Regions from separate parts of the Micromonospora sp. HM134 genome, predicted to be linked through region 4. Evidence: riboswitches for the same ligand, from Rfam matches in the RefSeq annotation. Region 4 holds a riboswitch; each other region holds the start of a gene.
What was found. A riboswitch is a leader RNA that binds a small molecule or an ion and turns the genes downstream of it on or off. The one in region 4 is predicted to bind cobalamin.

Region 1 (3,201 bases), 2.3 Mb from region 4:
CCTACTACCTGCAGTACCGCAACGTCCGCCCGGACTACGTCGACCGGCTGTGGGGCCTGGTCGACTGGGCCGACGTGACCGCCCGCTTCGACGCCGCCCGCGCCACGGGTCCCACGCTCTGAACCCGGTGAGCGCACCCACCCCCGCCGCAGCGGAGCTGGTCCAACGCGCCGCCGGGGTCATCGCCGCCACCCACCGCGGCGACCACGCCGGCGCGGAGGAACTCCTCGCCGCGTTCTCCGGCGAGCAGGCCAGAACCCTCGGTTTCTACCTGCTCGCCGACCTCGCGCTCGGCCTGGTCCGGGCCGGCAGCGGGCAGTCCATGGACGAACTGGTACGGGAGCTGTCCTTACTCGTGGCGAACACCGCCGGTCAACCACCGCCGGCTGCGGCCTGACAGCGGCTGTTCCGCTCCGCCGTGGTGGAAGCCGTCGCCCTGCCGTCGCGGAGGGCCCGAACCCCGAGGACGATCAGATACGCCGCCCCGGCCCAGCGGATCGCGGCGAACAACACCGGCGACGCGGAGACCACTGCGGCGAGACCACAGACCACCGTCGCCACATGTACCGCCTCGCCCGGCCGCGACCCCGAGCGCGGCGACCGCGCCGGCCCGGGCGCCGTAGCGGGTCGCGTTGGCCAGGACGAACATCATGTCCGGCCCAGGAGTGACCATGAGGACGGCGATGGCGGCAAGGTAGCCGGCCAGGGTGGCCACGGACAGCCCGAGCACCACTCAGCCCTCCTCAGCACCGTCGAGCAACGCCCGCCGAAGAGCGAGCCGGTGCTCCCGCCGGATCTGCGCCTCCCGGTAACGACGCCGGTCACCATCGGTCTCCGGCAGCAGCGGCGGCACGGCTCGCGGCTGACCGTCGTCGTCGACGGCGACCATCACCAGGTGGGCGGTGGCCACGTCCACCGGCGGTACCGCCCGGTCCCAACGGTCCGCGCTGACCTTGACGGCGACCTCCATCGAGCTGCGGCCGGCCCAGGTGATCCGGGCATCGACGTGCACGACGTCGCCGACCCGTACGGCCCGTAGGAAGGCGGTCTCGTCGATGGCGGCGGTGACCGCCGGGCCGTCGGAGTGTCGGGCGGCGACCACTCCGGCGACGGAGTCGATGAGGTTGAGGATCCGACCGCCGTGGACGGTGCCCATCAGGTTGGTGTGGTGCTGGTCCATGATCTGCGACAGGGTCAGCCGTGACGCCGACGGGGGCCGGCCGGTGAGTGTGGTGCTCTCGTGCATGGTTCATCCGTCCTCGGGAAGCACACCGACCGACCAGCCGGCACGCACGTCGAGGACACACCGCAGCGCATCACCCGCCCGACCCGCCCGCGAGGTCGACGGCAGCGCACCCACCTCGTGGATGCGCAGCGCGGGCAGGTCTTCGGACTCGTGGGCGTGACCCGGACACCCCGGATCTCCTACTGGCCGTCGCTTCCCAGGCCGTGCGGCCCAGTGCTGATGACGGCGGTCGTTCCCACTCACCGCTGCGGGGCAGTCCCGGATTCCCACCGGGTTCCCTCTTACGACGCCCAGGCGTGACGAACGTCCGGGCGAACCAGCGCCAGCAACAGCCTATCCGCGACCGGTCAGTCCACCAGCCGCTCCGGGGCCTGATGTGACCCACCTCCCTGACCGCCCGCCTCGGCGGTGGCGGACGGACCCGGGTCCGGTCGCACCGCACCCCGCCGGCTGCGGCGCGGGTGCGGCCAAAGGTGACGGGTGCGCCGAACGCGGCCCGCCGGGCGGCCCGCCGCAGTCCGGCCAGCACCGCCGGGCCGGCCAGCACGACCGCCACCGCCGTCGTGATCGCCCGCCCGGTGTCCCAGCCGAACGTCGAGGTGACGGCCGTGGACGGCGACCTTCTGAGGGCGGGTCGACCATCGGCGACAGCACGACATCCGGTGCTGCGTGCGACCGCACCGCCCCTGCCGAGTTCTTGCGACTCAGCAAAAGGAGACTCCGGTGCAAGCGTCACCAGCGCAAGGGCCCCATCGGTCATCCTCCGGTGCCGCGACTGCGGGCATCATCGAGGAACCAGCCGAGCGGACCGGCCAGTTAGACGCCCTGAACAAACTGCTCAGCGACATCCGGCAGATCCTCGACGCCACGCAGAGCTGCTGCGCGGCCCGGCGTGACGCCGACAGACGGATCAGGGAGCTGACAGACACCCAACGGACCTGACAACCGTCGACCGTTTCCGGACCGACACCGCGCCACGCACTCCGATGATCTCCCGAGCCGCTCGATCTTGCCGGCGGACCGGAGAGGCCGGTCTACTCGACGCGCTGTTCCGGGCGGATCCCGCAGGTCCGCCCGGAACAGTCCGATCAGCTCGCGCGGACCTCGGCGGCGGCGGCGACGAGGTGTCGGAGGGTCGCCTCGACCTCGGGATAGGTGCGGGTCTTCAGGCCGCAGTCCGGGTTGACCCACAGCCGTCGGGCGGGCACGGCCGTGACGGCCCGGCGGAGCGCGTCGACCACCTCGTGGTGGGGTGGGATGCGGGGCGAGTGGATGTCCCACACCCCGGGGCCGACGCCCCGGCGGTAACCGATCGCGGCCAGGTCGTCGAGAACCTCCATTTTCGACCGGGACGCCTCGATGCTGGTGACGTCGGCGTCGAGCGCGTCGATGGCGGTGATCACCTCACCGAACTCGCTGTAGCACAGGTGGGTGTGGATCTGAGTGTCGTCGGCGACGCCGCCGGTGGCCAGCCGGAACGCGCCGACCGCCCAGTCCAGATAGGCCTTCTGGTCGGCCCGACGCAGCGGCAGGGTCTCGCGGAGGGCGGGTTCGTCGACCTGGATGATCCGGATGCCGGCGGCCTCCAGATCGTGGCATTCGTCGCGCAGCGCGAGTGCCACCTGGTCGGCGGTGTCGGCCAGGGGCTGGTCGGTGCGGACGAACGACCAGGCCAGGATGGTGACCGGGCCGGTGAGCATGCCCTTGACCGGACGGTCGGTCAGCGACTGGGCGTAGGTGGACCACGCGACGGTCATCGGTGCCCGGCGGGCCACGTCACCGTGGATGATCGGCGGTCGGACGCAACGGGACCCGTAGGACTGCACCCATCCGTGGGTGGTGGCGGCGAAACCGTCGAGTTGTTCGCCGAAGTACTGGACCATGTCGTTGCGTTCCGGCTCGCCGTGCACCAGCACGTCCAGGCCCAGCCGTTCCTGCAACCGGATGACCTGCTC
Region 2 (3,201 bases), 2.0 Mb from region 4:
GGGTGGACAACTCCCGGGCCCCGGCCGAGTCGAACGGCAGCCGCAGCGCGAACAACGCGTCCTGAAGCCCCATCAGCCCCAGCCCGACGGGCCGCCAGCGCGGGTTCGACACCGCCGCCTGCTCGGCCGGGTAGTAGTTGATGTCGATCACCCGGTCCAGGAACACCACCGCCGTGCGGACCGTCCCGCGCAGCTTGTCCCAGTCGACGCCGTCGTCGGTGAGGTGCGCGCCCAGGTTGACCGACCCGAGGTTGCACACCGCCGTCTCGGTGTCGCTGTTGACCTCCAGGATCTCGGTGCACAGGTTGGACAGGTGGATCGTGTTGCCCGGCACGCCGGTCTGGTTGGACAGCCGGTTCGCCGGGTCCTTGAACGTCATCCACCCGTTGCCGGTCTGCGCCAGGGTGCGCATCATCCGCCCGTACAGGTCCCGGGCCCGCACCGTGCGGACCGCCTTCTTCTCGGCGACCCGGTACGCGGCGTCGAACTCCTCGCCGTACAGGTCGGGCAGCTCCGGGGCGTCCGACGGGTCGATCAGCGACCACTCGCCGTCGGCCTCGACCCGGCGCATGAACTCGTCGGGGATCCAGTTGGCCAGGTTGAGGTTGTGGGTACGCCGGGCCTCCTCGCCGGTGTTGTCCCGCAGCTCCAGGAACTCCTCGATGTCCGGATGCCAGGGTTCCAGGTAGACGCAGGCCGCCCCCTTGCGCCGGCCGCCCTGGTTGACCGCCGCCACCCCGGCGTCGAGGGTCTTCAGGAACGGCACGATCCCGTTCGACCTGCCGTTGGTGCCCCGGATCAGCGCGCCCCGGCCGCGCACCCGCGTGAAGGAGATGCCGATGCCGCCGGAGAACTTCGACAGCTTCGCCACCTGGTGGTAGCGCTCGTAGATCGAGTCCAGTTCGTCGCGCGGCGAGTCGACCAGGAAACACGACGACATCTGGGTGTGCCGGGTGCCCGAGTTGAACAACGTCGGGGAACTCGGCAGGTAGGCCAGCGACGACATCAGCCGGTAGAACCCGACCGCCTCGTCGGGCGTGCTGGACAGCCCGCAGGCCACCCGCAGCAGCCAGTACTGCGGCGTCTCCACCACCAGCCGCGACTGCGGGTGCCGCAGCAGGTAACGGTCGGCCACCGTACGCAGCCCGAAGTACTCGAACCGCAGGTCACCGGCCGGGTCGACGGCGTCGTCGAGCTGCCGGGCGTGCCGGGCCACGAACGCGGCGGTGTCGTCGGCGATCAGGCCGAGGCCGTGGGCGTACCGGATGGACTCGCTGAACGAGGTCACCTCCTGCCCGCGTACCTCCTTCTCCACGTACGCGGCCAACAACCGCGCTGCCAGCCGGGAGTACTGCGGTTCCGTGCCGATCAGCTCCGCCGCCGTCTGGATCGACAACTTGTCCAGCTCGGCGGTGGTCGCCCCGTCGTAGAGGCCGCTGATCGTCCTGGTGGCCACCCGCAGCGGGTCGACCTCGTCCAGGTCGGCGGCCCATCGGGCGACGGCCGTGACGATCCGGTTGACGTCCACCGGCTCGGTGTCGCCGTCGCGCTTGCGTACCCGCATCGCCGGCCGGCGTGGCCCCGCGCCGTCGACATCGGACGGTAGGCTCTCCGCTACGTTCGTCATGACCTCTCCTCGCTGTCACCGATGGCCATCGGACGCGGGAGAACGCCAACGGGCGCGGCACGGCGGCCGGCCCGGGTGCTGGCGTCGGTCGTCCCGCGCGACCTCCGACCGCCGCGCGCAGCAGCGCACGGCGCACTGGCAGGTCTTCGGACTCGCGGGCGTGACCGGGTCCGGTCGCCTACTGGCCGTCGCTTCCCAGACCTCGCGGTCCAGTGCTCGATGACGGCGGTCGTTCCCACTTACCGCTGCGGGGCAGTCCCGGATTCCCACCGGGTTCCCTGTTGCCTCGACCGGACCACCGGGCCCGGTCGAACCAGCTGCGTGGCACACCATATATGGCGTGGATGGGGGAGAGGCAACACTAGATGTCGCGTCGGCGTGTCGGATAACTCTCATCCGACCGGCCGGTTGCCCGCAGTGACGCCAGCAGCCGCAGCGCGTCGGCGTCGGCGCTGCCCGGCTCGGCGGTGAAGACCAGCATGACCGGGCCGGGGTTGCCGGGCAGCGGGTAGGTGTCCCAGTCCAGGACGATGTCACCGACCTCGGGGACCTGGAAGGTCTTGGTGCCGTTGACCGATCCGCGCACGTCGTGCCGGGACCACAGCCGCCGGAACTCGGCGCTGCGGATGCTCAGCTCGCCGACGACGGCGGTGGCCCGGGGGTGGGTGGGGTCGGTGGCGACGGCGGCGCGCATCATGCCGATGTAGTCCATGGCCTGCCGCTCCCAGGCCGCGCAGCGCCGGGCACCGGTCGCCGCCTCGTCGAACATCAGCAGCAGCATGTTGAGCCGGTCCGGCGGGTAGCCCGCCGGGTCGCCGAGCAGCGCCACCGCCCACGTGTTCCAGGCGAGCAGGTCCAGGTGGCGGCCGAGCACCACCGCCGGGGTGTCCATCACCCGCAGCAGCCGCCGGGTGCTCTCCGGCACCCGCTCCGGGCCGTGGTCGACCCGGGCGGGCAGCGGCCGGCGGGCGGCACGGGCCAGGGTGAACAGGTGCCGGCGTTCCGCGTCGTCGAGGCCGAGCGCGGCGGCGAGCCCGTCCAGCACGTCGTCGGACGGGCGTACCTCCCGGCCCTGCTCCATCCGCTGGTAGTAGTCGGTGCTCAACCCGGCCAGCAGCGCCAGCTCCTCGCGGCGCAGCCCGGTGACCCGGCGTCGCCCGCCCGGCTCCAGGCCGACGTCGCGGGGGTGCAGCCGGCCGCGCCGGGCGCGCAGGAAGTCACCGAGTTCACGGGCGTACGGGTGGGTCATGTCGCCAGTGTGGCGCGGCCCGGACCGGCGCGGGTAGGTCTGCGGGACCTAGGCAACCGGGTACGACCGGTCCCGCCCGGCCGGCCCCTAGCGTCGGCGGTCCCACCCGACCGTCAGGGAGCAGCAGATGACCTGGACCGCCGACCACATCCCCGACCAGCACGGCCGCACCGCCGTCGTGACCGGCGCGAACTCCGGCCTCGGCCTGGTCACCGCCACCGCCCTGGCCCGCCGGGGCGCGCGGGTCGTGCTCGCCGTGCGCGACACCGCCGCCGGCCGGCAGGCCGCCCGTCACATCGGCGGCGACGCCGAGGTACGCGAACTG
Region 3 (3,201 bases), 1.3 Mb from region 4:
TTCCCAGATCTGCCCCCGGACCACCGGCACCTTCGCCGGGTCGAGGGCCTGCACGGTGGCGTACTCGTCCAGCAGTTGTTCGAGTTTCGCCAGCTCGCCGTAGGTCTCGGCGCGGGCCATCGGGGGCACCAGGTGGTCGACCACGACGGCGTGCGCCCGCCGTTTGGCCTGGGTGCCCTCGCCGGGGTCGTTGACGATGAACGGGTAGACCAGTGGCAGGTCACCGAGGACGGCGTCGGGGGCGCAGTCGGCGGCCAGGCCGAGGCCCTTGCCGGGCAGCCACTCCAGGGTGCCGTGCTTGCCGAGGTGCACCACCGCGTCCGCGCCGAAGCCGCCGTCGGCGACCGGCGCGGCCAGCCACCGGTAGGCGGCCAGGTAGTGGTGGCTGGGCGGCAGGTCGGGGTCGTGGTAGATGGCGATCGGGTTCTCGCCGAAGCCGCGCGGCGGCTGGATCAGCAGGGTGACGTTGCCGAACCGCAGCCCGGCCAGGACGATGTCACCGTCGTCGGTGTAGAGCTGGCCGGGTGGCTCACCCCAGTGTTCCCGCATCCGGTCCCGCAGGTCGACCGGCACCTGGTCGAACCAACGCCGGTAGGTCTCCCCCGGCACCCGGGCCTCGGCGGCGGCCAACTGTTCCGGGGTGAGCCATTCGACGTCGTGGCCACCGGCGGCGATCAGCGCGTGGATCAGCGCGTCCCCGTCGGTGGGTGGTGGCGCGTCGCCGAGGTGGTATCCGGCTTCGGCGAGGGCGGCGAGCAGGCGGACAGCCGAGGCGGGGGTGTCCAGGCCGACGGCGTTGCCGACCCGGGAGTGCTTCGTCGGGTAGGAGCTGAGCACGATCGCCACCCGCTTGTCGGCGTTGGGCAGGTGCCGCAGCCGGGCCTGCCGGACGGCGATCCCGGCGACCCGGGCGGCCCGCTCGGCGTCGGCGGCGTAGACCGACAGCCCGTCGGCGTCGATCCGTTTGAACGAGAACGGCACGGTGACGATCCGGCCGTCGAACTCGGGGATGGCCACCTGCATCGCCGCGTCCAGCGGGGACAGCCCGGCGTCGCTGGCCGCCCACTGCTCCCGGGTGCTGGTCAGGCAGAGCGCCTGGATCACCGGAACGTCGAGGGCGGCGAGCGCGCCGACGTCCCAGGCGTCCTCGTCGCCTCCGCCGGAGGCGTCGGCGGCGACCGTCCCCCCGGCGGCGAGGACGGTCACGACGAGCGCGTCGCAGCGGGCGAAGAGGTCCAGCGGCCCGTCGCCGGGGGTGAGCCCGCGCAGCGAGCCGCAGAAGATCGGCAGCGGCTCGCCGCCGGCCGCGTCGACCGCGTCGGCCAGGGTCCGCACGAATCCGGTGTTGCCGGCCAGCGCGTGCGCCCGGTAGAACACGATCCCCACCGTCGGCCGCCCGCCGTCCCCCCGCAGCCCGTCCGTCCCGGCCGCCGGATCGGCCGGGTCGGCGGGGTCGCCCGGGGCGGTCGGGCGGCGGTGGTCGAGGATGCCGTACGGCGGGGTGGGGGTGGGCGGGTCGAAGCCCTCACCGGTGAGCAGGACCGTGTCGGAGAGGAACCGGGCGAGCTGGGCGAGGTTCTCCGCGCCCCCCTCCACCAGGTAGGACAGCGCTTCGGTGGCCACCCCGGAGGCCACCGTGGAGGCCGCCATCAGCTCCGCGTCGGGCACCGCCTCGCCGCCGAGCACAATCGTGGGCACGCCGGAGCCGAGCACCGCCGCGAGGCCGTCCGGCCACGCCTGCCGCCCGCCGAGCAGCCGTACGACGGCCAGGTCGACCCCGTCGAGCAGGGCCGGTACGGCGGCCACGTCGACCCGGGTGGGGTTGGCGAGGCGGTAGTCGGCGGCGCTGGTGCGGGCGGCGAGCAGATCGGTGTCGGCGGTGGACAGCAGCAGGATGCGCACGTGCAGCTCCGGAGAGTGACGTCCGGCTCGGCCGCAGGGCCGGGCCGAGCGGGGCGGGAGGGACGCCGGTCAGCGGCGGCGGAGGTCCGACGCGCCCCGCCGACGACGGGGCACCCGGACCGGCCGTCAGCGGTACGTGGCAGGCCGACCGCCCCGGCGACGACCGGCGGCGGTGGGAGGGGTGGGAGCACGCGGCGGCGCGGGCTCGACGGTGCTGCGGGAATCACCGACCGTCATCGGGTCGGCAGTGACGCTGCGCGTCATCGGGTCCTCCTCGGGTGTCCACGCCCTGGGGTTCTCCGACGGCCGAAGTATCCTGGCTTCCGGATCGATGCTCACCCCCGGCCTTCCAACCGTGCACGCACGGTCGTGACCCACGAGGGGGGATCGCTCCCCGGTGACAGTGGCGGGACCGCGTCGGAATCGCACCGACTTCCTTCACTGCCGTCAGGCCGCGAATGCTGCCACACTCCTCACCCCGAGGTCAACGGCGGCCACCGGCCCCACGGCGGCACCGATCGACCCCCGTGGCCAGGCCGGCGGCGGCTCTCGTCGTCCAGCGGGGTCGGCACCCGCTCCCCGCATCCCACGGATCGGCCCGCCCCGTCCCGACGGCCGACCCGAACCGCCCTGCGTCGGACGCGCCGGGCCCTCCTCAGGTGCCCGCCGACGGTCCCGTCCCGCCCACCGACCGGCGCGGAGCCGACCCGGGTGTGCCGTCCCCGGGCGGGTCGTCCCCCAGGCCGCCCGTTGCCGGACGGCCCGTTGCCGGTGGCTGGCCGGCCACGGGCGGTCGGGATACCTCTGTCACACGCTGTCGAGCTGATGACGTCACCGACTCGGGGCCGGCGTGGTCAGGCCTGACCGGACGGTGGCCAGGCCGGCAGCGTCGGCCACCCACCCGACGCCGCAGGGCTGCCCCGGCCCGGTGCCGCCGGGCCGCGCCACCCCGACACTGGGGTCACCCCGGCCCGACACTGCGGTCGCCCCGGCCCGACACTGGGGTCACCCCGGCCCGACACTGCGGTCGCCCCGGCCGGGCGGTCCGGGTCGTCCCCGCCCGGCCGGCCCCGATCCGTCACCGTCATCAGCTCGAAAGGGGCCCGCGTCGACCTACCCCCGCCCCGGGGCGGCCGGCGGCCCGGCGCGCGCAGCCGCCACCGCAGCCACCCCACCCCGGGGCCGCACCCCACCCCGGGGCCGCACCCCACGGCCTCCGCCGTACCCCACGCGCCGCTGGGGGGGGATCAGCGGAGGCGGCGCTCGGGATGGGCCCGGTTCCAGGCCCGCATCCGCTCC
Region 4 (3,201 bases):
ACGGCGTGGGCGAGTTGGTCGAGCGCTCCGCGCCGGGCTGCGGTGTTGCGCAGGCCAGCGCGGCGTAATCGCTGCATCGCGGGGTTCACCCGCTCGGTCTCCGATGTGGTCAACCGCCGCTCCTCGCCGCACGATCACCAGTTCTATTGCAAGATAGTGGCAAGAGCGTAAGATTGGCAGCAAGTCCGAGGAGTTCTGATGGCGGTCTACACCCTGCCCGATCTGCCCTACGACTACGGCGCGCTGGAGCCGGCCATGTCGGGGCAGATCCTGGAGCTGCATCACGACAAGCACCACGCCGCGTACGTCAAGGGCGCCAACGACGGCCTGGAGCAGCTCGCCGAGGCCCGAGCGAAGGGAGACTTCTCGACCCTGGTCGGCCTGGAGAAGACGTACGCGTTCAACCTGTCCGGGCACGTACTGCACTCGATCTTCTGGAACAACCTCTCCCCGGACGGCGGTGACCGTCCCGACGGCGAGCTGGCCGCCGCGATCGAGGAGCACTTCGGCACGTTCGACGCGTTCGCCGGGCAGCTGTCCGCCGCCACCAAGGGCGTGCAGGGCTCCGGATGGGGCGTGCTTGCCTGGGAACCACTCGGACAGCGGCTGATCGTGGAGCAGGTCTACGACCACCACGGCAACGTCGGCCAGGGCTCCGTTCCACTGCTGGTCTTCGACGCCTGGGAGCACGCCTACTACCTGCAGTACCGCAACGTCCGGCCGGACTACGTCGACCGGCTGTGGAACCTGGTCAACTGGCCGGACGTGATCGCCCGCTTCGACGCCGCCCGCGCCACCACGCCAAAGATCTGATCGGCGTGACCAGCCCCACCCCGGCAGCGGCCGAACTGGTCCAACGCGCCGCCGGGGTCATCGCGGCCAAGCACCGCGGTGACCTCGGCGGCGCCGAGGAGCTGCTCGCCGCGTTCGGTTCCGAGCAGGCCAAGAGCCTCGGCTTCTACCTGCTGGCCGATCTGAGCCTCGGGCTGCTCCGCGCGCAGAGCGGCCAGTCCATGGACGATCTCGTGCGGGAACTGTCCCTGCTCGTCGCCGTCACCGCCACTCCGCCCGACAGCTGACGGCGGTGGTCATCCGGTCGGTGCCGCCGGCACCACCAGACGTGCCGACGGCACCGACCGGTGGGAATCCGGGACTGCCCCGCAGCGGTGAGTGGGAACGACCGCCGTCACCAGCACTGGGCCGCACGGCCTGGGAAGCGACGGCCAGTAGGAGATCCGGCATCCGGATCACGCCCACGAGTCCGAAGACCTGCCCGCGCTGCGCATCCACGAGGTGGGTGCGCTGCCGTCGACCTCGCGGGCGGGTCGGGCGGGTGATGCGCTGCGGCGTGTCCTCGACGTGCGTGCCGGCTGGTCGGTCGGTGTGCTTCCCGAGGACGGATGAACCATGCACGAGAGCACCACACTCACCGGCCGGCCCCCGTCGGCGTCACGGCTGACCCTGTCGCAGATCATGGACCAGCACCACACCAACCTGATGGGCACCGTCCACGGCGGTCGGATCCTCAACCTCATCGACTCCGTCGCCGGAGTGGTCGCCGCCCGACACTCCGACGGCCCGGCGGTCACCGCCGCCATCGACGAGACCGCCTTCCTACGGGCCGTACGGGTCGGCGACGTCGTGCACGTCGATGCCCGGATCACCTGGGCCGGCCGCAGCTCGATGGAGGTCGCCGTCAAGGTCAGCGCGGACCGTTGGGACCGGGCGGTACCGCCGGTGGACGTGGCCACCGCCCACCTGGTGATGGTCGCCGTCGACGACGACGGTCAGCCGCGAGCCGTGCCGCCGCTGCTGCCGGAGACCGATGGTGACCGGCGTCGTTACCGGGAGGCGCAGATCCGGCGGGAGCACCGGCTCGCTCTTCGGCGGGCGTTGCTCGACGGTGCTGAGGAGGGCTGAGTGGTGCTCGGGCTGTCCGTGGCCACCCTGGCCGGCTACCTTGCCGCCATCGCCGTCCTCATGGTCACTCCTGGGCCGGACATGATGTTCGTCCTGGCCAATGCGACCCGCTACGGCGCCCGGGCCGGCGCGGTCGCCGCGCTCGGGGTCGCGGCCGGGCGAGGCGGTACATGTGGCGACGGTGGTCTGTGGTCTCGCCGCAGTGGTCTCCGCGTCGCCGGTGTTGTTCGCCGCGATCCGCTGGGCCGGGGCGGCGTATCTGATCGTCCTCGGGGTTCGGGCCCTCCGCGACGGCAGGGCGACGGCTTCCACCACGGCGCAGCGGAACAGCCGCAGTGGCGGGGCGTTCCTCCGCGGGTTGGTGACCAATCTCCTCAACCCCAAGATGATCCTGTTCAGTGTGGCTTTCCTGCCGCAGTTCGTCAGCCCGGCGACTGGCGACGTGACGGCGCAGCTGGTGCTCCTCGGTGCGATCTTCGTCGTGGTGCAGCTCACCGTCGATGTCACTCTCGGAGCCGGGGCGGGCAGGTTCGCCGGCCGGGTGACCGACGGTCGGTGGTCTCGGCGGATCAGCCGGGTCTGCGCGGTGGCCTTCATCGCCCTGGGTGTCCGCCTGGCCACCAGCGGATGACCGCGCTGTCCCACGGCTGGTCCCGGATCGGCGGCCCGCCGTGGTCCGGTCGTCGGCGCTGTGCGGAGTCCCCGTGCCCGACGACCGGCACGGGGACCCCGCAGTCAGGCCGCAGCCGACGGTGGTTGACCGGCGGTGTTCGCCACCACTACACCTCCGCCGCCGTCATCGCCGATGGCACGGCCCCGCCTGCCGGGGATCCGGTGGCCGACTACGTCCCCACCGGCCGGCCGGGCCACCGTCTCCCCCACGTCTGGCTCGACCCGGAACAGACCCGGTCCACCCTCGACCTGGTCGCAGGCGACGGTTTCATCCTGCTCGCCGGCCCGACGCGGCCTGGGCCTCGACTGCGGCCGAGCAGCAGAAGGTCGGGTTTCCACTGACCGTCCACCACCTCGACCGAGTGATGTCGCCATCTGCGCGAACGGTCTTCCTCGACCAGTGCGGCCTGCACGACACCGGTGGCCTTCTGGTGCGACCGGACGGCCACATCGCCTGGCACACCCCCACACGCCACCCGACGGCCTCCCCACCATGATGAACATCGTGCGATAGCCGCCGCTGAAGGCCAGCGAAGGCACGCCCAGCAGGAGGAGATGAACGATGCGACAGCATGTACCGGGCCGGATCGCCCTGGCGTTGCTCGCGGG

Region 1: linked by a shared signal. The riboswitch ahead of FJK98_RS12395 (acyl-CoA thioesterase) and the one ahead of FJK98_RS22070 (acyl-CoA thioesterase) in region 4 are both predicted to bind cobalamin.
Region 2: linked by a shared signal. The riboswitch ahead of FJK98_RS13740 (ribonucleoside-diphosphate reductase subunit alpha) and the one ahead of FJK98_RS22070 (acyl-CoA thioesterase) in region 4 are both predicted to bind cobalamin.
Region 3: linked by a shared signal. The riboswitch ahead of cobN (cobaltochelatase subunit CobN) and the one ahead of FJK98_RS22070 (acyl-CoA thioesterase) in region 4 are both predicted to bind cobalamin.

The regions. Positions count from the first base shown of each region.
Region 1 covers NZ_CP041061.1:2,804,990-2,808,190, forward strand. The annotation lists gene FJK98_RS12380 (Fe-Mn family superoxide dismutase) at 1-122, shown strand, start outside; gene FJK98_RS12385 (superoxide dismutase) at 128-397, shown strand; gene FJK98_RS33975 (LysE family transporter) at 373-561, opposite strand; gene FJK98_RS12395 (acyl-CoA thioesterase) at 734-1,246, opposite strand; cobalamin riboswitch at 1,362-1,582, opposite strand; partial or broken gene FJK98_RS34810 (ECF transporter S component) at 1,716-1,856, opposite strand; gene metE (5-methyltetrahydropteroyltriglutamate--homocysteine S-methyltransferase) at 2,335-3,201, opposite strand, start outside.
Region 2 covers NZ_CP041061.1:3,167,974-3,171,174, forward strand. The annotation lists gene FJK98_RS13740 (ribonucleoside-diphosphate reductase subunit alpha) at 1-1,627, opposite strand, end outside; cobalamin riboswitch at 1,747-1,960, opposite strand; gene FJK98_RS13745 (helix-turn-helix transcriptional regulator) at 1,989-2,876, opposite strand; gene FJK98_RS13750 (oxidoreductase) at 3,004-3,201, shown strand, end outside.
Region 3 covers NZ_CP041061.1:3,803,996-3,807,196, reverse strand. The annotation lists gene cobN (cobaltochelatase subunit CobN) at 1-1,902, opposite strand, end outside; cobalamin riboswitch at 2,212-2,341, opposite strand; gene FJK98_RS16230 (hypothetical protein) at 3,150-3,201, opposite strand, start outside.
Region 4 covers NZ_CP041061.1:5,133,804-5,137,004, forward strand. The annotation lists gene FJK98_RS22055 (Fur family transcriptional regulator) at 1-113, opposite strand, end outside; gene FJK98_RS22060 (superoxide dismutase) at 199-813, shown strand; gene FJK98_RS22065 (hypothetical protein) at 819-1,079, shown strand; cobalamin riboswitch at 1,136-1,268, shown strand; gene FJK98_RS22070 (acyl-CoA thioesterase) at 1,408-1,920, shown strand; gene FJK98_RS22075 (LysE family translocator) at 2,093-2,551, shown strand; gene FJK98_RS22080 (YcnI family protein) at 3,155-3,201, shown strand, end outside.